DNA from 3 places in the Bradyrhizobium prioriisuperbiae genome. Region 3 is predicted to be linked to each of the others. Evidence: predicted binding sites of a transcription regulator. Region 3 holds the regulator's gene; each other region holds the start of a gene.
What was found. The regulator LexA, encoded in region 3, represses DNA repair genes until DNA is damaged. The targets are predictions, from matches to a motif close to TGTTCNNNNTGTGTTCNG.
Positions count from the first base shown of each region.

Region 1 (7,268 bases), 870 kb from region 3:
AGCGCCTTCCAGGGATCTTTGTAGAATACGCCCGAGGAGAGGGTGGGACGGCGGAACGGATCGGTCATGGTCAATTCCTTCTCGAGATCGACAATATTTAACGATAGAGAGAAGTATTAGTCAAGCCCAACGCGTTGGCTCAACCGGTATGATTGCGTCAGTCCTGGCTGCGGTATTTGGTCTGGTCGATGCTGTGGCGATGCAGCTTGTCGTAAAACGTCTTGCGGGGAATGCCGAGCATTTCGATGGTTTTCTGCACGTCGCCGCGATGCGTGGCGAGAGCTTCGCGAATGAGTTCCGCTTCAAAGGCCTCGATTCGCTTCGGCAATGTCATGCCATCGCTCGTGTGTGGGGATGGCGTTGAATCGTTCGCAAAGCCGAGTGCGACCCGTTCGGCGTAGTGGGCGAGCTCGCGCACGTTGCCGGGCCAGAGATGGTTCTGCAGGTAGCGCCGCTCGGTATGCCCGATCGATGGCGGTTCGCGGTTGAAGCGCTTGGCGGCGTGGGACAGAAAATGTCCGAACAGCAGCGGAATGTCGCTTCTGCGCTCCCGCAAGGGGGGAATCTTGATCGCGACGACGTGAAGCCGATAGTAGAGGTCTTCGCGAAAGCTGCCCTGTTTGACCAGTGTCGGCAGATCAGTCTTCGTGGCCGCGACAATGCGAATATCGACATTGCGGATATCGTTGGTGCCGAGTGGCGTAATCTGCCGCGTTTCCAGCACTCGCAGCAATTTGACTTGTAGCGCCGGCGACATGGCCTCGATCTCGTCCAGGAACAGCGTGCCTCCCTGGGCATATTCGATCCGGCCGATGCGCTTCTTCAGTGCTCCCGTGAAGGCGCCGGCCTCGTGGCCGAACAATTCGCTTTCGATCATGGTTTCGGGCAATGCGCCGCAGTTTACGGCGACGAACGGCCGCGCCGCGCGCCGGCTCCAGCGATGCAGGGCGTTGGCCGCGACGTCCTTGCCGCTGCCGGTTTCCCCTTCGATCAGGGCGTCGACGTCGGCATTGGCGATCTGGCGCAAGGTCTGGCGCAACTGTTCGATGCGGGGGTCCGTTCCAATCAGCGGGTTATCGTCGGCGGCGGCCGTCATAGCACGGCGCAGGGCGCGATTTTCCAGCACCAGCCGTCGCTGATCGAGGGCGTGGCGAATGCTGCCGAGCAGACGGTCGGAAGCATAGGGTTTGGCGAGGAAGTCGTAGGCGCCTTCACGCATCGCGTCGACGGCCATGGCAATGTCGCCATGACCGGTGATGAGGATAACGGGAATTTCCGGATCGATGCGGCGCAGCCGCCGGAACAGCTCCAGCCCGTCGACGCGCGGCATCCGCACGTCGGTCACGACAACGCCGGTGAACTCCGCATCGATCTCGTCCAGTGCGGCGACGGCCGAGGCATAGGGAGAAACCGTCAGGCCGGCGAGCAGCAGCGCCTGCACATTTGCCGCGCGCAGATTTTCGTCATCATCGATGAAGGCGACATCTGTCATGCGAACCTCGGAAGTGTGACGGTGAAAATAGCGCCGCCGATGGCGGCATTGCTGCCCGAGAAGCTGCCGCCAAGCTCGCTCACGATATCCTTGGAGATCACCAGGCCGAGGCCAAGGCCCGTCGCCTTGGTGGTGGTGAAGGGAACGAACAGCGATTGCATCACGGTGTCCGGCAGGCCAGGTCCGTTATCGGACACGGTGATGGAGACGCGATCGTCGGTGCTGACGGCATCGATCCGGATTCTCGGCTCAAGGTGTCCCGTCAGGGCCTCGATGGCGTTCTGCAGCAAGTTGACGAAGACCTGTTCCAGACGAATGCGATCGGCTGCAATAATGATGTCGCCGCCGGCAATGGTAAGTTCGAAGCCGATCGCCTGCTGCCGCAGGCGATGTCCAACCAGCAGCAATGCACCGTCGATGGTCGATTGCAGCGAGACGGCTTCGACCTTGCTCGGCGACTTGCGCGCAAAGGCGCGTAGTTCGCCGGTAATGGAACCGATCCGATCGGTCAGGCTGGCGATCCTGGCCAGATTATCGCGCGTCTGCTGCAGATCATTGCGGGCGAGCAGGGTGGCTCCATTGTCGGCGAACGTGCGGATCGCGGCCACCGGCTGATTGATTTCGTGAGCCACGCTCGCCGCGATCTGGCCGAGCACGGTCAGTTTATTGGCCTGAACCAGTTCGTCCTGCAACTGGTTCAGTACTGTCTGGGCGCGTTGCCGCTCCGTCATCTCCGAACGCAGTCGGGTGTTGGCATCTTCGAGTTCGGCCGTGCGGTCGCGCACGCGGTCTTCCAGTTCGCGGCGCGTATTCTCCGCCTGGATGCGTTGCTGCTGCTGGCTGCGGCGCCGAATCCACCAAAGGGCGATAACGCCGAGGCTGAAGACGCCACCGAGCAGGGCCAGCGCGCGCGCGGCGGTCGTTGCGATGGTGATGGCGGCGTGGGTGGGCGTGAGCAGGTGCAGCGTCCAGGTGGTGGTCGGAACCGCGGCTGCGACCTCGATGAAATCGATGGGGGCCTTGGCGCGTGGCGGTTGCACCGACACCATGCCGGGCCGGCCACCTTTGGGATGCACCGGCAGGAGATTGAGTGGGGCGTTGCCGAACTGGAGCGAAGCGCGAATGCTGTCCTGCTGCTCGGAGGACAGCGGCACGGTCGACATGAAGCGCCAGGTCGCCTCGCTGGTCACCAGCACGATGCCGCGATCGTCGAGCACGAACACGCGTTCTGCAAAACGATGCCACTCGGCTTCGATCTCCTGGAACTCCACCTTGACCACGATCACGCCAAGGGGGCCGGACGTGGCGTCGATGCGGCGGGAGAGGTAGAGGCCGGGCTGCTGGCTGACCGTGCCGAACGCAAAGGCCTCCGCGCCGCCGTTCGCCATGGCGAGCTGGTAGTAAGGCCGGAACGCATAATTGTTGCCGACGAAACTGATCGGCGTCTCGTAGTTGCTGGCCGCGATGGTCAGGCCGGTGATGTCGAGCAGGTAGATCACGCCCGCTCGCGTTCCAGCGGCAAGTGTCGCCAGTTTGCGATTCAGCGGATCGATGGTGGCGGCGTTGGGGCGGGACAGGGCCTGGCGGACGTCCGGATCCTGCGCCAGCACGAAGGGCAGGGCGCGCTGCTTCTCGATTTCGCTCTGGAGCACGGCCACACGTTGCGAGGCGGTGGCCTCCGCTTCACTGCGCAGCCCAGCGAGCGCCCGCTGCTCCGCCCAGATGTGGGCGCTCTGATCGAGCGCCAGCAGCACGACGACGGCCGCGGCAACTGGCAGGAGCCACCATCGCCAGGATCGGCTGTGCAGCAAGCTGCTGTCCGAAACCAGTCTCAAAACCATCTGCTATCCACCTAAGGTGCCCGTGCGGGAAAACGCACATGCTTGGTAAAATTGTGCGGAAAATCGCACAAAATGTCCAGCGTGTTGTGCGCGATGCTATATTTTTGTGATGTAAATCAATGGCTTGAATGCTGCGATGTCGCTTGGCACGCCGCCTGCTTAAGGCACGCCACTTGCGGCGCGTCTGGCGCCGCCATTTCGCAAACAAGCCGCGATCCCAGGCTCCGCACAAGAAGCCGCCGCAGGATCGCAAGGAGGATACGATCATGCAGCCCATTCCGATGGCCGACGCCCATGCGGCCGTGCGTGCGTCCCAACCGTTCTATCGCCATCTCTATGTCCAGGTGCTGGCGGCGATTTTTGCCGGCATCCTGCTCGGACATTTTTATCCCCAGCTCGGCACCAGCCTGCAGCCGCTCGGCGACGCCTTCATCAAGCTGGTCAAGATGATCATCGCGCCGGTGATCTTCCTGACCGTCACCACCGGCATTGCCGGCATGGGCGATCTCAAGAAGGTCGGTCGTGTGGCCGGCAAGGCGATGCTCTATTTCCTCACCTTCTCGACGTTGGCGCTGATCATCGGCCTCATCGTCGGCAACGTGATCCAGCCGGGCGCTGGACTGAACATCGATCCTGCGAGCCTCGATCCGAAGGCGACGGCCTCCTATGCGGCCAAGGCACATGACGCGACCATCGTTGGCTTCCTCATGAACGTTATTCCGGCCACGCCGATCGCCGCGCTGGCCTCCGGCGATATCCTGCAGGTCCTGTTCTTTGCAGTGCTGTTCGGCATCGCGCTGGCGCTGATCGGTGAGAAGGCTGATCCGGCGATGACGGTGATGACGTCGCTGACACAGGCGATGTTCCGCCTGGTCGCGATCCTGATGAAAGCCGCGCCTATCGGTGCATTCGGCGCCATGGCCTTCACCATCGGCAAATACGGCATCGGCTCGATCGCCAGCCTCGCGTTCCTGGTCGCGACTTTCTACATCACCTCAGCACTGTTCGTGTTCGTGGTGCTGGCGCTGGTCGCGCGCTACAATGGCTTTTCGATCGTCGCGCTGCTGCGTTACATCAAGGAAGAGCTGTTGCTAGTGCTCGGTACCAGCAGTTCCGAAGCGGCTCTGCCGAGCCTGATGGAAAAGATGGAGCGGGCGGGGTGCAAGCGCTCGGTGGTCGGCCTGGTGATCCCGACCGGGTACTCGTTCAATCTTGATGGCACCAACATCTACATGACGCTGGCGTCGCTGTTCATCGCGCAGGCCTGCGGCATCCATCTCAGCCTCAGCGATCAGGTGTTGCTGCTGCTGGTCGCCATGCTGAGCTCGAAGGGGGCCGCCGGCATCACCGGAGCGGGCTTCATCACGCTCGCCGCGACCCTGTCGGTTGTGCCGTCGATTCCCGTCGCCGGCATGGCGCTGATCCTGGGCATCGACCGCTTCATGTCGGAGTGCCGCGCCATCACCAACTTCATCGGCAATGCGGTCGCAACCATCGTGGTGGCGCGGTGGGAAGGTGAGCTCGACACCGCGAAGTTGTCGGCCGCGCTGAGCGGCTCCACGGTGGAGGCGGATGTCGACGTGGTTCTGGCGCCGGCCGAATAAGCGCGACGGTTTAAACGACATCGCCGCACGCACCGGACATGGTGCGTGCGGCGATTTTCTTTTGAGGGATGCTTAGAGGCGCTCCTAAAGCGTCTTCACCAGCTTGTTGAGCTGGTCGATGCACGTGCCCCAGCCCTGATGGAAGCCCATTTCCTCGTGCTTGCTTTTGCCGGCTGGGTCCCGATGGATGGCGCGGGCGATGTAGCGGGTGACGTCGCCTTGCGTATCCAGGGTGACGATCGCCGTAAAGAACGGGTTCTCGGACGGGCGCCAGCCCCGCTTCAGCGCATCCGTCCACACCAGCCGTTCCTGTGGCACGATGTCGAGAAAGCAGCCGTCATTCGGGAATTCCTGGCCCTCGGGGGATCGCATCACGGTGCGGAAGATGCCGCCGGGCCGCAGGTCGATCTCGCAGGCCGTGATGGTCCAGGGTGCCGGCACAAACCATTTGACGACATGTTCGGGCTTGGTGAGGGCGGACCACACCAGAGCGAGCGGAGCGTCGATTGTGCGTTCCAGAACGAGATCGAGATTCGGGTCGATGGTCGGGATCGATGATTGTGTCACGTATCTGTCTCCTTGAGGCTCATCACATAGGCGTCGAACTGATCGAAGCGGCGTTCCCACAGCGCGCGCTGCTGGCTTAGCCAGTCTTCCGCGAGGCGGAGCTGTTGCGGGGCGAGGCGGTAAGTGCGGACACGGCCGGACTTCGCTGAATGCACCAGTCCGCATCCTTCCAGAATCTTCAGATGCTGGACGAAGGAGGGCAGCGCCATCTTGAAAGCGCCAGCGAGTTCGCTGACCGAGGCGGGGCTTTGGCTCAGCCGCTCCAGCACGTGGCGGCGCGTCGGATCGGACAGTGCGCGAAACACATGATCGATAGGCGGTGCCGGCGAACCCTGGCTGATAGCGGTGGCTGTCATTTCACGATTCCAGGCGGCTCTGGCGTGGCTGGTGAGGTGGCCCTGTCCGGGCTACGCGTGGACCTCTAGATCAGAGCAATACTTAGGTCAACACCTAAGTTTTGAGCTGAGGTCAGAGCGAACTTTACATACGCAATTGTTCGTGATTTGTTCTTGTCTTGGAGATTGCGTATGGCGTGGCGTCGAAGAAGTCATCCCAACCAGTTGCAATTCGACTTTGGGGGCGGCCCGGCCGAGCCGAACCGCGATCCTGTGTTCTTCGCGAACCTGATCGACCCCACCAATGCCGCCGCTCTCGGACGTGTTGCGCAGGCACAGAACGATCAGTTCGAATTGCAGGGAGCGTTGCGGCCGACGCGAAACCTGCACCTGTCGCTCAACCCGATCGGGCACCGTTGGATGCTTGATGACCGCTTGATCGATATTGCAAGACAGGCTGCGTCCACTGTCGAGATGTCATGCTTCGATCTCGTGTTCGACCGCGTCATGAGTTTTAAGACCCGGCAGCCGTATCCACTGGTCTTGCGCTGCGGTTCCGGTTCGGCATCGGTCATAGCGTTGTATCGTGCGATCGGCGAGGCGATGGCAGGCAGCGAATTGCGCGTGCGTGCTCCGTTATCGTTCACGCCCCACGTCACCCTGCTGTACGGCAGCAAGCTCGTTCCCGCGACGGCTTTGGACGAACCGGTCATGGTGCGGGTGCGCGACTTCACACTGGTGCACAGTCTCCACGGCCAGAGCTTGTACAAGGAACTGGGACGTTGGCCGCTGCGCGCTAACGTTTGAGCGGGTTGACGATCCGATACAGCAGGTGGGGTCGCAGAATATGGCCTACGGGCACGGTGGTATCATTGAAGTCGGCACCTGGAACATAACTCATGCCGACCTTCTCCATGGCGCGTTGCGACGGCAGATTGATATTCGAGGTGTAGCCGATGACCTCCGCGAGGTGCAGCCTGGTCCAGGCGACATCGAACAGGGAGGCAGCCAGTTCGGTCGCATAGCCTTGCCGCCAGTACGCGCGGCCCAGAATCCAGCCGATCTCCGCCTCGTGAGATCCCGGCACTTCCGGCCCGGGGCGCGATAGGCCGGCCCCTCCGATCAGAGCCCCGTCCAACTCGCGCTGGACCGCGAGAAAGCCGAAGCCGTTCTGCCGCAACTGGTCGATCTCGGCATCGATCAGGTCATTGGTCTCGGCAGTACTCAAGGTGCTGGGATAATAATAGCGCCGCACCTCGGCATCGGCATTGATGGCAGCGAAAGAGGCGCGGTCGCCGTCTTGCCAGGGTCGCAGGATCAGCCTTGGTGTTTCGAGCCGCATAAATCTTGGATCCGTGACGGATGAGTTCTGAGGGCGAGCCGCATGAGCGTCATGCCGCGGGAGAATGACGATCGACGTGACGATTGC
Region 1 is NZ_CP135921.1:6,296,795-6,304,062, forward strand. Features, by position in the region: gene RS897_RS29805 (VOC family protein) at 1-74, opposite strand, end outside; gene RS897_RS29810 (sigma-54-dependent transcriptional regulator) at 158-1,492, opposite strand; gene RS897_RS29815 (sensor histidine kinase) at 1,489-3,333, opposite strand; gene RS897_RS29820 (dicarboxylate/amino acid:cation symporter) at 3,615-4,937, shown strand; gene RS897_RS29825 (SRPBCC family protein) at 5,022-5,504, opposite strand; gene RS897_RS29830 (ArsR/SmtB family transcription factor) at 5,501-5,860, opposite strand; gene RS897_RS29835 (2'-5' RNA ligase family protein) at 6,032-6,646, shown strand; gene RS897_RS29840 (GNAT family N-acetyltransferase) at 6,636-7,181, opposite strand; gene RS897_RS29845 (hypothetical protein) at 7,246-7,268, shown strand, end outside.
Region 1: RS897_RS29835 (2'-5' RNA ligase family protein) is a predicted target of LexA. The motif match lies at 5,998-6,015, and genes of this name have one in related genera.

Region 2 (7,268 bases), 180 kb from region 3:
GCAGGGCATTCTGCGTCTTTTTCGGCAGGTCCTTCCACTTGGTATCGAGGGTGAATTTGTAGAACTTGCCGAGCGCCTGCAGGGTCTGCACGTAATAGGGCGAGGACGACTTCGCCCACGGCGCGATCGCGCCTTTGCGCAGCGTCAGTTCCTTGTCGGCGATGACGAGATCGGCATCGATATGCTGCTCGACACCGAGGCCGCCGCACGCGGGGCAGGCGCCATAGGGGTTGTTGAAGGAGAAGAGTCTGGGTTCGATTTCCGGAATGGTGAAGCCGGACACCGGGCAGGCGAATTTTTCCGAAAACAGCAGCCGCTCCGGGCCGCTCTTGTCGTGGATTTTTGCGGTCTTCTTGTCGGTCTTTTTCTCGCCTTCGGCGGTTGCGGGCGCATCGGCGAACTCCACCACGGCCAGTCCTTCAGCGAGCTTCAGCGCGGTTTCGAAGGATTCCGCCAGCCGCTGCGCGATGTCGGGGCGGACCACGATGCGATCCACCACCACATCGATGTCGTGGGGGAATTTCTTGTCCAGCGTCGGCGCCTCAGACAGCTCATGGAACGCGCCGTCGATCTTGACCCGCTGGAACCCCTTCTTGAGATATTCGGCGAGCTCCTTGCGATACTCGCCCTTGCGGCCGCGCACCACCGGCGCCAGCAGATAAAGCCGCGTGCCCTCGGGCAGCGCCAGCACCCGGTCCACCATCTGCGACACGGTCTGGCTCTCGATCGGAAGACCCGTGGCCGGCGAGTAGGGCACGCCGACGCGGGCCCACAGCAGCCGCATGTAGTCGTAGATCTCGGTCACCGTGCCGACGGTCGAGCGCGGGTTCTTCGAGGTCGTTTTCTGTTCGATGGAAATGGCCGGCGACAGGCCGTCGATCTGGTCGACGTCCGGCTTCTGCATCATTTCCAGGAACTGCCGGGCGTAAGCCGAGAGCGACTCCACATAACGCCGCTGTCCCTCGGCATAGATGGTGTCGAACGCGAGGGAGGACTTGCCCGAGCCCGACAATCCGGTCAGCACCACCAGGCGGTCGCGCGGGATCTCGAGATTGACGTTCTTGAGGTTGTGCTCGCGCGCGCCGCGGATGGTGATCGCACGGCTGTTGGCGGCCTGCTTGCTGCGGTTCGCCTTGAGAATTTCATCCATCACGGGCATTCCCAGCGCGTTGGACGCGCGATTGTAACGTTGGTTTCGTTTGCGAATTGCCGGACGCCGGCCGTCTTTTCACGGCCGCTGGCGTCAGAGAACGCGCGGTTTATCTCATATCCATCGGCCGCGCACGTATCCGTTCCGGGAGGCTCGAGGCTTTCCCGTCATCGTACACCGGGCGCTGATTGCCGGAAGGCCGGGGACTCAGGCTGATCGAATTGTCCACGGAACATATCAAGAACAATGACTGATTTCCAGTGGGAGTTTTTTCCCTGTGGAACGGGCCGGGATGATCGAGTGTATTGCGATCAGGCTTATGTGGTTTGCCTGCACCACGGAGCAAGGGTTCGGGGCCTACGATAGCGTTTAAGAGCACCAAGCCCGGCTGAGAGCCCGGGCTTTCTCATCAGATATGGAACAGGAGTCGCTTGGCACGAGCTCAGCCCAGGGCGGCCCATCTTGTCGTTCTGGCCCGCGCGCGCGATCGCTGGTCTTTATCCGGGTTCTTTGCCGTCGCATCGCGGCGCGCACGACAGCACCTCGGCACCGATCCGTTGAGCCCGTAGAAATTTGGACACGTGTCATGGCCGGCGCTCATCCGATCGCGGGACTTAAGGTCATGAAGAGCAATGAGATGAACCTTGCCCGCTCACCCGTGACACACACTTGGTAGCAACCATCCAAGGGGCGAGAATATTGCGACGGATCTCTTTTGCGGCTCGAAGCGCCGGCGATCACGAAGCTTCGGAACTTTCGCAGTGGCGGAACCTGCTTTGCGAATACGTGACGGCCTCGGATCTGGCCTGGTCCCACGTCTACCCGTTTGCCGGCGTGTTCGATGTGTTGCGCCTGACCTCGCTGGATATCGTCCGGATGAGGGCGCCGGTCGGGGGAAGCGAGGCGACAGATGAAGCCAAGGCCGTCTACGCGCTGGTGTACAATCACGCGTCGCTTCCCATCACCTATCGGAACGGGGACCGCGAGGTCTGCCTCAATCGCGGTGAGGCGACGCTGCTCAGGTTCGATCAATCGCTGAAAGCGCGCCGGCAGCCGTCACCGGATAATGAGTGGCGATGCGTGGTCATTCCGCGCGAGCGATTGCTCGGCGCCGTGGCGCATGCGGACGATCTGGTCGGCGAACTGGTGCCGGCCGGCAACGACGCGCTCGGACAGCTCAAGAGCTGCATATCGGTGCAGCTGGATTCCGGCGCGGCGATGCTGACGGATCAGATGGCGGCGTGCCTTGATGATCAGGTTTTTCGCCTGGTGCTGTCGGTGCTGGGCGAGCGCCATGAAACGGCGGGGGCATCGTCCGTGGTCCCTTCGGGATCAGGCGTGCGGGCCGCGCGGCGCGAGGCGGTGCTGGCGGAAATCGCCGTCAGTTATCGCAATCCGGCGCTGTCGGTGGAAGCCATTGCCGCGAAACTCGGGCTGTCGAGGCGTTATGTCTTCGCACTGCTGCGGGAGAGCGGAACCGGATTTTCCGAGCGTGTGCTCGAGTTCAGGCTGCAGGCGGCCTTCGCCACGCTACGCGATATCGATCGGGCGCTGCTCAGGATCAGCGAAGTGGCGTATGAGGCCGGCTTCAACGAAGTCTCGCATTTCAACCGCTGCTTTCGCCGCCGTTTCGCGATGACGCCGACCGAGGCGCGCGCCGCGTTGCGCTGATAAGCTGCAGTCCGAGATACGCGCGTTCGACGAACGGCGAGAACCCAAACGAAAAGCCCGGCCGTGAGGCCGGGCTTCTGTCATCCTGACGGATCAGGACGGGATTAGTCCAGATCGGTACTTGTAATCTCAGTACTTGGCGACGACCGGGCCACCCCAGTTGAAGCGGTAGTTGATACCGGCCTTCACGGTGTGGATGTCGTGGTCGTAGCTGACGAGGGTGCTGGTCGCCGGCACGGTCACGTCGGTCTTGCCGAAGTTGTAGTACTGGTACTCGACCTTGGCCGACCAGTTCGGAGCGAACAGATATTCCAGGCCTGCACCGACGGTGTAGCCGACGTTGTCGCTGGAGGAGGTGAACGGAATGGGCGCACCGTTTCCGGTGGCGGTCACGAAGACATTGTTGCTCTCGCGGAACGCGACACCGCCCTTGGCGTACAGCAGGGCCGGGCCCCAAGTGTAGCCGAGACGACCGGTGACCGAACCGAGGTTGCTGTTACGATCGGAGATCGTGAAGCCCTGCGGAACGAATGCGGCCGAGCGGGTGTCGCGGTTGGTCCAGGAGTACTGGCCTTCGATACCCAGCACCCAGTTCGGGGCGAACTGGTAGTCGGCGCCGACCTGCACACCGCCGAGGAAGCGACCGTCATTGTCACCGAAAATCGAGTTGCCGTCGAACGCGCCGCCGACGTGGCCACCGATATAGAAACCGGTCCAGTTGTAGATCGGGGCAGGCACGTAGGCCGGAGCCTTCGTGTAGCTGCGTGCCGGCAGGTCGGCTGCGAAAGCCGATGCAGTGCCCAACGCGATCAGTGCCACGCTACCCAGCAAAATCTTCTTCATTGTACTCTCCACTTGATCCCCACCACCCGAAGGCGGATCGATTGTTCTAGCCGTCGCGAGCGCCCGACCGTTGCAGAGACTTATACAGCGTCCGCCGCAAAATGCCGTCACCCGAATGCAACAGTCACAAGTGAAATGCTTCGGTCTAAGTTAAGGATTTGTTTAGCTTATTTCGCCCCGAAGGCTTGCCCAAAGACCCCAAGATTTCGACGTATTTGCGTCACATTTCAACGCCGCCGAAGCCATCTCGTTCCCGTCAAAACGGGTTCACTGGGGATTTATTTTGCCATTCGATCTTGTTGAGAACATAATGAGAACATATTATGTCGATCGATCCGATGTGGATAACCCGCATGGGTCCGCCGATGGGCCAGCCTGCGGTCCCGCGAGCGGGTATAGGGTCGGTCGGAACGAGAGCCTCTGGATCGAGAGGCTTCAGAACGAGAGCATTTGGAACGCGAGCCTGCCGGTTGATGGTGTGGGTCCGAGACAAGCGAGTGGAGAGCGGCAATGGCGGGAAGTGTGAACAAGGTCATTCTGATTGGAAATCTCGGGGCGGATCCGGAGATTCGGAAAACCCAGGACGGGCGTCCGATCGCCAATCTGCGGATCGCCACCTCGGAAACCTGGCGTGACAAGGGCACCGGCGAGCGCAAGGAAAAGACCGAGTGGCACCGTGTCGTGATCTTCAATGAAGGTCTGTGCAAGGTCGCGGAGCAGTATCTCAAAAAGGGCGCCAAAGTTTACATCGAAGGCGCGCTGCAGACCCGCAAGTGGACCGACCAGAGCGGCGTCGAGAAGTTTTCGACTGAAGTGGTGCTGCAGGGCTTCAATTCGACCCTGACCATGCTGGACGGCCGTAGCGGCGGGACTGGCGGCGGTGGCTTCGGAGACGACGCCGGCGGCGACTTCGGCTCCAGCGGACCGTCGGGGGGCGCACCGCGCCGCGCTGTGGCAAGTGGCGGCGGCGGCGGTTCGAGCCGCAGCAACAGCGACATGGACGACGAGATTCCGTTCTAAAGATCGGACCGACAGGTCCGTGGAGGATACGGGCGGCTCCTTTGCCGGGTGAGGCAAGGGAGTGGCCCGTTTTCATTTCGGAGTCTGCGGCGAAGGGGCATGTGGTCTCGATCGCGGAGGCGGCGGGGCGATGCTTTCGGTTTCGGGATCGCGGTCGACGTCATTCGGGCTTCAACAAACGAGCCCGGGCCGCGGCAGGCAGAGCAGGGCAAACGGCCGCAGATTGAGAACTTGCTTGCGTCCAGCTGGATGTTAATGTTGTTTACATCAGGCTGGATGTTGGCATGTCATTGACCCCGCTGCTGCAGGAACCCTCCTACACACAAATTCATGCATTTGCGGCGATGGCGGCGTTCGCTCTCGGCGTTGTGCAATTCGCCGCGCCCAAGGGCACGCTGCCGCATCGGACCATCGGCTGGATCTGGGTCGTGTTGATGCTGACGGTCGCCGGGTCGTCGTTCTATATCCATGGCATCAGGCTCTGGGGGCCCTGGAGTCCGATTCATCTGCTGTCGATCTTCGCGCCGATCGCGTTGCTCATGGGCGTGTGGGCGGCGCGGCGCCATCGCGTGCGTGCTCACAAGATCACGATGATCTCGGTCTTTGCCGGCGCACTGCTGATCGCCGGCCTGTTCACGCTGCTGCCGGGACGGGTCATGCACGCGGTGGTTTTCGGGGCAAATTGAGCGCTTTGCGCAACGCGCGGATCATGCGCCCAAATCAAATTATAAATAGCTGAAATAATTGCATTTTTCAGAGCTTGGAAAGCTCCGAAAGGGGTTGGTTCGAGGCGTTGAATCGCCTATATATTTTGATCAGATTCTGTTCGGGGATTTTTTCGTTTGGCTGACCAAGACCATCCGGATTCGGGCTCGTCCGAGCCTGTCGACATTCGTCCGGTTTCAATCACCGATGAGATGAAGCGGTCCTACCTCGATTACGCCATGAGCGTGATCGTGGCGCGCGCGCTTCCCGATGCGCGCGACGGCCTGAAGCCGGTGCACCGGCGCATTCTCTACACCATGCACGAGAACGGTTTCGACTGGAACAAGACGTTCCGCAAGTCGGCCCGCACCGTCGGCGACGTGATGGGTAAATACCATCCGCACGGCGACCAGTCGATTTACGATGCGCTGGTGCGCATGGCGCAGGATTTTTCCATGCGCCTGCCGCTGATCGACGGCCAGGGCAACTTCGGCTCGGTTGACGGCGATACCGCAGCCGCGATGCGTTACACCGAGTCCCGGCTCGCGAAGGTGGCGCACACGCTGCTCGATGATATCGACAAGGACACTGTCGATTTCCAGCCGAACTATGACGGCAGCGAAAGGGAGCCGTCGGTCCTCCCGGCGCGCTTTCCGAACCTGCTGGTCAACGGCTCCGGCGGCATCGCGGTCGGCATGGCCACCAACATCCCGCCGCACAATCTCGGCGAGGTGATCGATGCCTGTATCGCGCTGATAGAAGATCCGGCGCTCAGCATCGACGATCTCATCAACATCGTTCCCGGGCCTGATTTCCCCACCGGCGGCATCATTCTCGGCCGCCAGGGCATCCGCGCCGCGTACCATCTCGGCCGCGGCTCGATCATGATGCGCGGCAAGGTGACGATCGACACCATCCGCAAGGATCGTGAAGCGATCATCGTCTCGGAAATTCCCTACCAGGTGAACAAGGCCACCATGGTCGAGCGCATCGCCGAACTGGTGCGCGAAAAGAAGATCGAGGGCATTTCCGATCTGCGCGACGAGTCCGATCGCGACGGCTATCGCGTGGTGATCGAGTTGAAGCGCGACGCCGTGCCCGACGTGGTGTTGAACCAGCTCTACCGGTTCACGCCACTGCAAACCAGTTTCGGCGCCAATATGGTGGCGCTCGATGCCGGCCGTCCGCAACTGATGAATTTGAAGGATCTGCTGACCCTGTTTGTCGCGTTTCGCGAACAGGTCGTTACCCGGCGGACCAAATTCCTGCTCACCAAGGCGCGCGATCGCGCCCATATCCTGGTCGGCCTCGCCATCGCGGTCGCCAACATCGACGAAATGATCCGTGTCATCCGCACGTCGCCCGATCCGGCGACCGCGCGCGAGATCCTGATGTCGCGCGACTGGCCGGCCAAGGACGTCGCGGCCATGATCACGCTGATCGACGATCCGCGCCATCGCCTTGCCGAAGACGGCACCGCGCGGCTGTCAATGGAGCAGGCCAAGGCGATCCTCGATCTGCGCCTGCAGCGCCTGACTGCGCTGGGCCGTGACGAGATTTCCGAAGAGCTCGACAAGCTTGCGCTCGAGATTGCCGATTACCTGGAGATCCTGCGCTCGCGCGCCCGGGTCCAGACCATCGTCAAGGACGAACTGATCGCGGTCAAAACCGAGTTCGCAACGCCGCGCCGCACCGTGATCGTCGATCAGGAAGGCGAGGTCGAGGACGAAGACCTGATCCAGCGCGAAGACATGGTGGTGACGGTGTCGCACCACGGTTATGTCAAGCGGGTGCCGCTCTCGGCCTATCGGGCGCAGAAGCGCGGCGGCAAGGGCCGTTCGGGCATGCAGACCCGCGACGAGGATTTCGTCAGCCGGCT
Region 2 is NZ_CP135921.1:6,985,792-6,993,059, reverse strand. Features, by position in the region: gene uvrA (excinuclease ABC subunit UvrA) at 1-1,150, opposite strand, end outside; gene RS897_RS32835 (AraC family transcriptional regulator) at 1,820-2,821, shown strand; gene RS897_RS32830 (outer membrane protein) at 2,951-3,664, opposite strand; gene RS897_RS32825 (single-stranded DNA-binding protein) at 4,175-4,684, shown strand; gene RS897_RS32820 (DUF2306 domain-containing protein) at 4,969-5,370, shown strand; gene gyrA (DNA gyrase subunit A) at 5,527-7,268, shown strand, end outside.
Region 2: RS897_RS32825 (single-stranded DNA-binding protein) is a predicted target of LexA. The motif match lies at 3,966-3,983, and genes of this name have one in related genera.

Region 3 (7,268 bases):
GTCATGTCCGACATCCTCACCAAGATCGAAGCTTACAAGCGCGAGGAGATCGCGGCCGCCAAGCGCGCGCGGCCGCTCGCCGAGGTGGAAGCCGCGGCGAAAGCCGCCTCCCCGCCGCGCGGTTTCGCCAACGCCATCCGCGCCAGGCTCGCGCGCGGCGACTATGCGCTGATCGCCGAGGTCAAGAAGGCCTCGCCGTCAAAAGGACTGATCCGCGCCGACTTCGATCCGCCGGTGCTGGCCAAGGCCTATGAAGCCGGCGGCGCCGCCTGTCTTTCGGTTCTCACCGATACGCCTTCGTTCCAGGGCCATCTGGATTTCATGGTGGCCGCACGGGCCGCAACCGCGCTGCCGGTGCTGCGCAAGGACTTCATGTACGACCCCTACCAGGTGGTTGAGGCGCGCGCCCATGGCGCGGACTGCATTCTGGTCATCCTGGCGGCGCTCGACGATGCCGCGGCGAAGGACATCGAGGACAGCGCCCTCGGACTCGGCATGGACGTGCTGCTCGAGGTGCACAATCGCGAAGAACTGGACCGCGCGTTGAAGCTTCGTTCGCCGCTGCTCGGCGTCAATAACCGCAACCTGCGCACCTTCGAGACCACCCTCGCCACCAGCGAACAACTTGCGCCGCTGATCCCCGGGGATCGCATCATGGTCGGCGAGAGCGGCATCTTCACCCCTGCGGATCTGGCGCGGCTGGCGCGGGTGGGCATGTCGACATTCCTGGTCGGCGAGAGCCTGATGCGGCAGGCCGACGTGACGGCGGCGACTCGAACGCTGCTGGCGCGCGAGCCTGCGGCCGCGGCGCATTGACCACCTGACATGGCCAAATCGAGCAAGTCATTCAAGCAGACCGCCCTCACCCACATCGACGCCAAAGGTGAGGCGCGCATGGTCGACGTCTCGGCCAAGCCCGCGACCGAGCGTCTGGCGGTGGCCGAGGGACATGTGATCGTCTCCAAGGCGACACTCGATCTGATCGTGTCAGGCAATGCGGCGAAGGGCGATGTGCTGGGCACCGCGCGGATCGCCGGCATCATGGCGGCGAAACGGACATCCGAACTGATTCCGTTGTGCCATCCGCTGGCGCTGTCGAAAGTCACGATCGATATCGCGCCCGACAAGAAGCTGCCGGGATGCCGCGTCACCGCTACCGTCAAGGTGACCGGCCCGACCGGTGTCGAGATGGAAGCGCTGACGGCGGTTTCGGTTGCCTGCCTGACGATCTATGACATGATCAAGGCGGTGGAGCGCGGTGCGCGGATCGAGGCCATCCGCCTGATTGAAAAGAAGGGCGGCAAATCCGGGCACTTCATCATGACGGATGATGACACATCCCGTGATTCACGCACCGGCAAAGCGCGCACAAGAACGAAACAAGACTGACGGGAGTTTCCGATGGCGCTGATGCCGGTTGCTGATGCGCTCGCCGCGGTGGTGTCCGGCGTGGACCCGCTGCCGGAAGAATCTGTCACGCTCGAACAAGGCTACCATCGCGTTCTGGCGCGCGACGTCGCGGCGCGGCGGACCCAGCCGCCGAATCCGATGTCGGCGATGGACGGCTACGCGGTGCGCGCGGCTGACGTCGCCACAGTTCCCGCGCGCCTCACCGTCACCGGCGAAATCGCCGCGGGCCGTCCCTTCACCGGCACGCTGCAGCAGGGCAATGCCATCCGCATCTTCACCGGCGGCGTCATTCCCGACGGCGCGGACGCGGTGGTGATACAGGAAGACACCGATCGGGACGGCGACATCGTCATTGTCAACGAGCGCGCGGTTGCGGCACGCCACATCCGCCCCGCCGGTGTCGATTTCCGCGAAGGCGACGTGCTGCTGCACCGTGGGGCGCGCCTGACCGACCGCGCGCTGTCGCTGGCCGCTTCGATGAATCATACGACGCTGCCGGTGCGGCAGCGTCCCAAGGTGGCGATTCTCGCGACCGGCGACGAACTGGTCGCGGCCGGCGGCGCGCCTGGTCCCGGACAGATCATCTCGTCCAACGCCTATGCGCTGCAGGCGCTGGCGCGCGCGGAAGGCGCCGAAGCGATCGATCTCGGCACCGTCGGCGACACGCTCGAGGCCACAACAGCTGCGGTCCGGCGCGCGCGCGACAGCGGCGCGGATATCCTGGTGACCACCGGCGGTGCCTCGGTCGGCGATCATGACCTGGTCAAGTCCGCGCTCGATGCGGAAGGCGTCGAGATGGCGTTCTGGAAGATCGCGCTGCGCCCCGGCAAGCCGATGATGCACGGGCGGCTCGGATCGATGCGCATCCTCGGGCTACCCGGTAATCCAGTGTCCTCCTATGTCTGCGGCTTCCTGTTCATGGCGCCGCTGATCCGGGCCCTCTCCGGCCGCAGCGATATTCATCCGCCGCTGGAGGCGGCCCTGCTCGGCGGCCCGCTGCCGGAAAACGATCAGCGGCAGGATTACCTGCGCGCGCGTCTCGAGCTGCGCTCCGACGGTCTGCCGATCGCGACCGCGGTGAGCAAGCAGGACAGCTCGCTGCTCGGGAATCTCTCCGCCGCGCAGGCGCTGATCGTGCGGCCCCCATTCGCTGCAGCGGCAGCCGCGGGGTCATCGTGCTTCATCCTTAAGCTTCCCCTCTAGGCATTCTCCGATTTGTTGACCGTAAATTAAGAGGTTGCGGAACACATATGGAACATATAGTGTCCGTTCATGATTTGTTTCGAACGAGTCCCTGTTAAGCGCTTCGGCTCGATCGACTGAACTCAACTTGACAGACTCAACTGACAGACCTGCGGCTGTGACAGCGCCGTATTTTGGGGGAATGGTAAGATGCTCACGCGCAAGCAATACGAACTTCTCCGCTTCATCAATGAGCGGCTGAAGGAAGCCGGAGTGCCCCCCTCGTTCGACGAGATGAAGGACGCGCTCGACCTGCGCTCCAAATCCGGCATTCATCGCCTGATCACCGCTCTGGAAGAGCGCGGCTTCATTCGCCGCCTGCCCAACCGGGCGCGCGCGATCGAAGTCATCAAGATGCCCGAGCAAGCCGCCAACAACGGCGGCGGACGCCGGGGTTTCACCCCCAGCGTCATCGAGGGCAATCTTGGCCGGGTGGTTCGCTCCACCTCGGAAGATGAAGGCGGACGTCCGGTCGCCATTCCGGTGATGGGCCGCATCGCGGCCGGTACGCCGATCGAGGCGCTGCAGACCCGCAGCCACACCATCAACGTACCACCTGAGATGCTCGCCTCGGGCGAACACTATGCGCTGGAGGTCCGCGGTGATTCGATGGTCGAGGCCGGCATTCTCGACGGCGACATGGCGCTGATCCAACGCACCGAAGGCGCCGACACCGGCGACATCGTGGTCGCCCTGATCGACGAGGAAGAAGCCACCCTGAAACGCTTCCGCCGCCGCGGCGCCTCGATCGCCCTGGAGCCGGCGAACGCCGCCTATGAGGTGCGGATCCTGCCGCCCAACCGCGTGCGCATCCAGGGCAAGCTGGTCAGCATCTTCCGGCGTTACTGAAGCGTCTCAAGTTATCCGGCCCACAATCGCCCGGCGGAATGACATCCGCCGGGCATTTTTTGCGCGTGTGCATAGCCGACCGACGGCAGCAAGCCCGCAGCGCCTGTCCCGTCCATCATTAACGATACCGCGCGCAACACCCCCGGGTTCAAAGAATCAAACAATGGTTGATTCACCGTCGGGCCCTAGAATCCACCGGGTCGCGCCACTACGACGATTTGATCGATCCGGAGAGCTGCTGCAGATCGTGGCTCTCGCTTGCGAGGGACCTGCCAAATGTTTCGCATTCTCTCCTCGGTTCGGGAAGATGATGCGCCATTCTTGTTGATGTGCACAACGCTCGTCATCCTGTTCGGGATTGTAAGTATCGCCTGCGGCACCGCATACATCAGACAAATCAACGCACAAAAGATCGTCGCCGAAACGTCGCCGTCCCCTGCAACCATCATCTCCGCTGTTCCAATGAAGAGGAAGTACAGACCGCTTTATCCCAAATGGACCGAGGCGGTGATCAGGTTCGAGCGGCGCACGACGACAGGCATGGTTGCTTGCGAAGCGGTTCGGCTCAACTTCAATTCGTGGTCAACCGAATACCGTCCGGGAAAACTCTTCCAAGTTTATCCACGAAAAACGACGTGCGAAAATCCGATCTATGCCCCCGATATCCACGATCCTGCCAGGATCGGGTGGCTGGTTCTGATCACAACGACAATAACCGTACTTTTCGCCGGACTGATTGCCTACGGACTTTACAGGACGCGACAGCGCGAGATCGCGCTTGCAGCGACGCTCGCGATGCATTTCGATCGTCAGACTGACGACCGATTTCAGACGTGACGTCGACCGGAACCTCGACCGCATTCGAGCCCTCGAACGCCGCCTATGAGGTACGGATCCCGCCGCCCAACCGCGTGCGCATCCAAGGCAAGCAGGTCAGCATCTTCCGGCGTTACTGAAGCGAATTTTGAACCGAGAAAAAGCCGGCGGGCATTACGCCGCCGGCTTTGTTCCTGCGGCTGCCGGCCCGGCACTGTCCGGTTCCGCCGCGTATGGGCCGATGCTGGGCTCGGATGGTTAATCCAAGATTAATCCTCAACAGCAATCCCTTGCGATTTATTGGACGCCTCTTGCGCGCGTTCGGTTCAAGGTTGCCAGTGGCTCGTCGTCGCTCCCGATATCGCGCTAATCGTCAGACAGGCGATCGCTCTCGGCGGGTGTCACGTCCACCGGACGATCGCCGGTGCGATTGGGTGCGCTTGCCGCCTGCCCCTCCTCAATCGGCACAGCCGGCGCCCAGGGACGGTCGCGGCCTGCCGGCTTTTGCGCCTCGGCGATGAAGGTGCCGTCCCTGCGGCGCAGCGCCTGGGAGCCAGACCGGCGCAACCGCGCCTGATCGACCACGTACGCCGCGCAATCGGCAGGCGGCTGCCCGTGGGAGACGAGAAGCGCTGCTCTCGCGCAATCATCGGCGAACGCATCCGGCCTGATCGACAAGGCCACCAGAGACCCATCACGCATCTCGACCACGCAGCCGGCGCCGTCGCATGACACGCCTTCCATCAGGGACGGATCAGTCGCGATGCGTGCATCCGCATCCGCCGCGAGCCACTCCTTGACCAGGAAAGCATCCTTGCCGATGCGCATCAGATGCAGCCGTCCGTCCTTGCCACGCACGCCGATGTTCTGCCCGTCCGACGAGATCAGAATGTCTGGCTGCGGCGTGGCCAACGCCCACAGCGCCGCGACAGCGATCACGGCTAGACCCACGAAACGCAGCGGCGTCCGTAGCAGCCCCAGCATGATCATGCCGACCGTCGCAACCAGCAGTGGCCCGGTGCCGAACGCCGCCATCCGCCCGACCGCGCCCGGCAAAGCCGCGACCCACTGCGCAACCAGGATCATCCAGCCGATGCCGACATCCATCAATTGCCAAAACACGCCGTCGAGGCCGAACGGCATCGCGACCAGTCCCAGCAGCCCCGCCGGCATCACCAGCGCTGAGACCACCGGCATTGCCGCCAGATTGGCCAGCACGCCATAGGGCGTGATGCGATGGAAATGGAACGCCGCATAAGGCGTGGTGGCGAGGCCCGCGATCAGCGACGCCAGCATCAGCAGCATGAATTCGCGTCCGCCCCACAGCGCGATCCGCGTGGCCGTGGAATTGTCCGACGTTGCAAACAACGCCGGTAAACCGTTCGCCACCAGCGCGACCAGGCCGAGCGTCGCGGCAAACGACATCTGGAAGCTCGGGTGCACCAGCGCCTGCGGCGCAAGCACGAGCACCGTCATCGCGGCGATCGCCAGTGTGCGGAAAGTGATGGCGCGCCGGTCCACCATGATCGCGATCAGCACCACGGCCGTCATCAAGAACGAGCGCTGCGTCGCCACCTCGGAGCCCGACAGCAGGAGATAGAACGCGGCCGCGATCAGGGCCGCGACCGCCGACCATTTCTTGATCGGCGCGGAGACGGTCCACGCCGGCACCAGCGCCAGCAGGCCCCGCATGGCGAAGAACACGATGCCGGCCACCACCGCCATGTGATAACCGAAGATCGACAGCACGTGTCCCAGGCCCGAGATGAACATGGCGTCGTTCACCGGCGTGGTAATGGCGTCACGGCGGCAAGGAGTGCGGTGGCGATGGCGCGGGAATCGCCGCTCAGCGCAGTGCGGATACGGGCATCGATGGCGTCGCGCATACCCTGCAGTGTCGCCGCATAACGCAGCCACAGCCCGCCTCCGCTGGGCGGCGCTTCGGTGGCCTTGATGGCTCCCATCACGAAACCGGAGGCGCCGATGCCCTGGAAATACAGGTCGCGACCGAAATCGTAGCTGCCCGGCCGCAGCGGTGCGAGCGGCGGCGTCAGCCGTGCCTTCATCTCGACAAAGCTGCCGACGGCGGGCGCCAAACCCTTCCTGACCGACAGCCGCACCCGCGTCAGCTTCGCCTGCTGGCGCGGGCTATCCATTTCCTCGACGCGCAGCACAAAACGATCGGTGCGCTCGCGCTCCTCGTGAGTTTCGACAAACCCTTTCAAGGTCACACCGCTGATCGGCCGCGCCAGCACCGGGTGCGCCACCGGCGCGGTTTTCCAGGTCGCCGTTGCGAACCCCGCGGCCATTGCCGCGACCATGATCGCGATTGGGAAGACGGCACGTCCGCGCAGCAGCACGCAGACGCCGCAGAGGACTGCGGCCACCGTCGCCGTGACCCAGGCAACCGGCTCGCGGTCGGCGGCGAAATAGACGGCAATGCCGGCGCCGAAGGCGACGGGGACCCATGGCAACAGCCGTCCGGGGCCGGCTTCGGCGCGGATCCAGTCCCGCACATGGGAGGCCCAGGCCGGCCATGAGGCGCCAAAGCTTGCAGGGACCTGGGCACGCGCCGGCGTGGCCTGCGGCCAGGTCTCAGCTCTGCTTCGTGTCTGGCCCTTGTGCGGCGCCACGGCTCCCCCCGGAGGGAGAATGCTACACCAGCCGCAACCGCGCGCCAGACCGAAGCTTTACGAGCTCAAAGCCAAAGTGCGGCGGGTCAGCCTTCCGCCGCGACCTTGGCCCAGGTGTCCCGCAGACCGACGGTACGGTTGAACACCAGCTTGCCGGGCGAGGAATCCTTGTCCCGGCAGAAATAGCCCTGGCGCTCGAACTGCACGGCAGCGTCGGTGTTGTCCGTCGCCAACGCCCGCTCGACCATGCAGCCGGTGAGCGTTTCCAGCGACTCCGGATTGATCTGGGCGGCGAAATTCGTGGCCTCCGGCTGCTGG
Region 3 is NZ_CP135921.1:7,163,091-7,170,358, forward strand. Features, by position in the region: gene trpC (indole-3-glycerol phosphate synthase TrpC) at 4-816, shown strand; gene moaC (cyclic pyranopterin monophosphate synthase MoaC) at 826-1,389, shown strand; gene RS897_RS33580 (molybdopterin molybdotransferase MoeA) at 1,402-2,613, shown strand; gene lexA (transcriptional repressor LexA) at 2,803-3,501, shown strand; gene RS897_RS33590 (hypothetical protein) at 3,778-4,338, shown strand; partial or broken gene RS897_RS33595 (transcriptional repressor LexA) at 4,347-4,457, shown strand; partial or broken gene RS897_RS33600 (ComEC/Rec2 family competence protein) at 4,684-6,971, opposite strand; gene RS897_RS33605 (glutamine--tRNA ligase/YqeY domain fusion protein) at 7,037-7,268, opposite strand, start outside.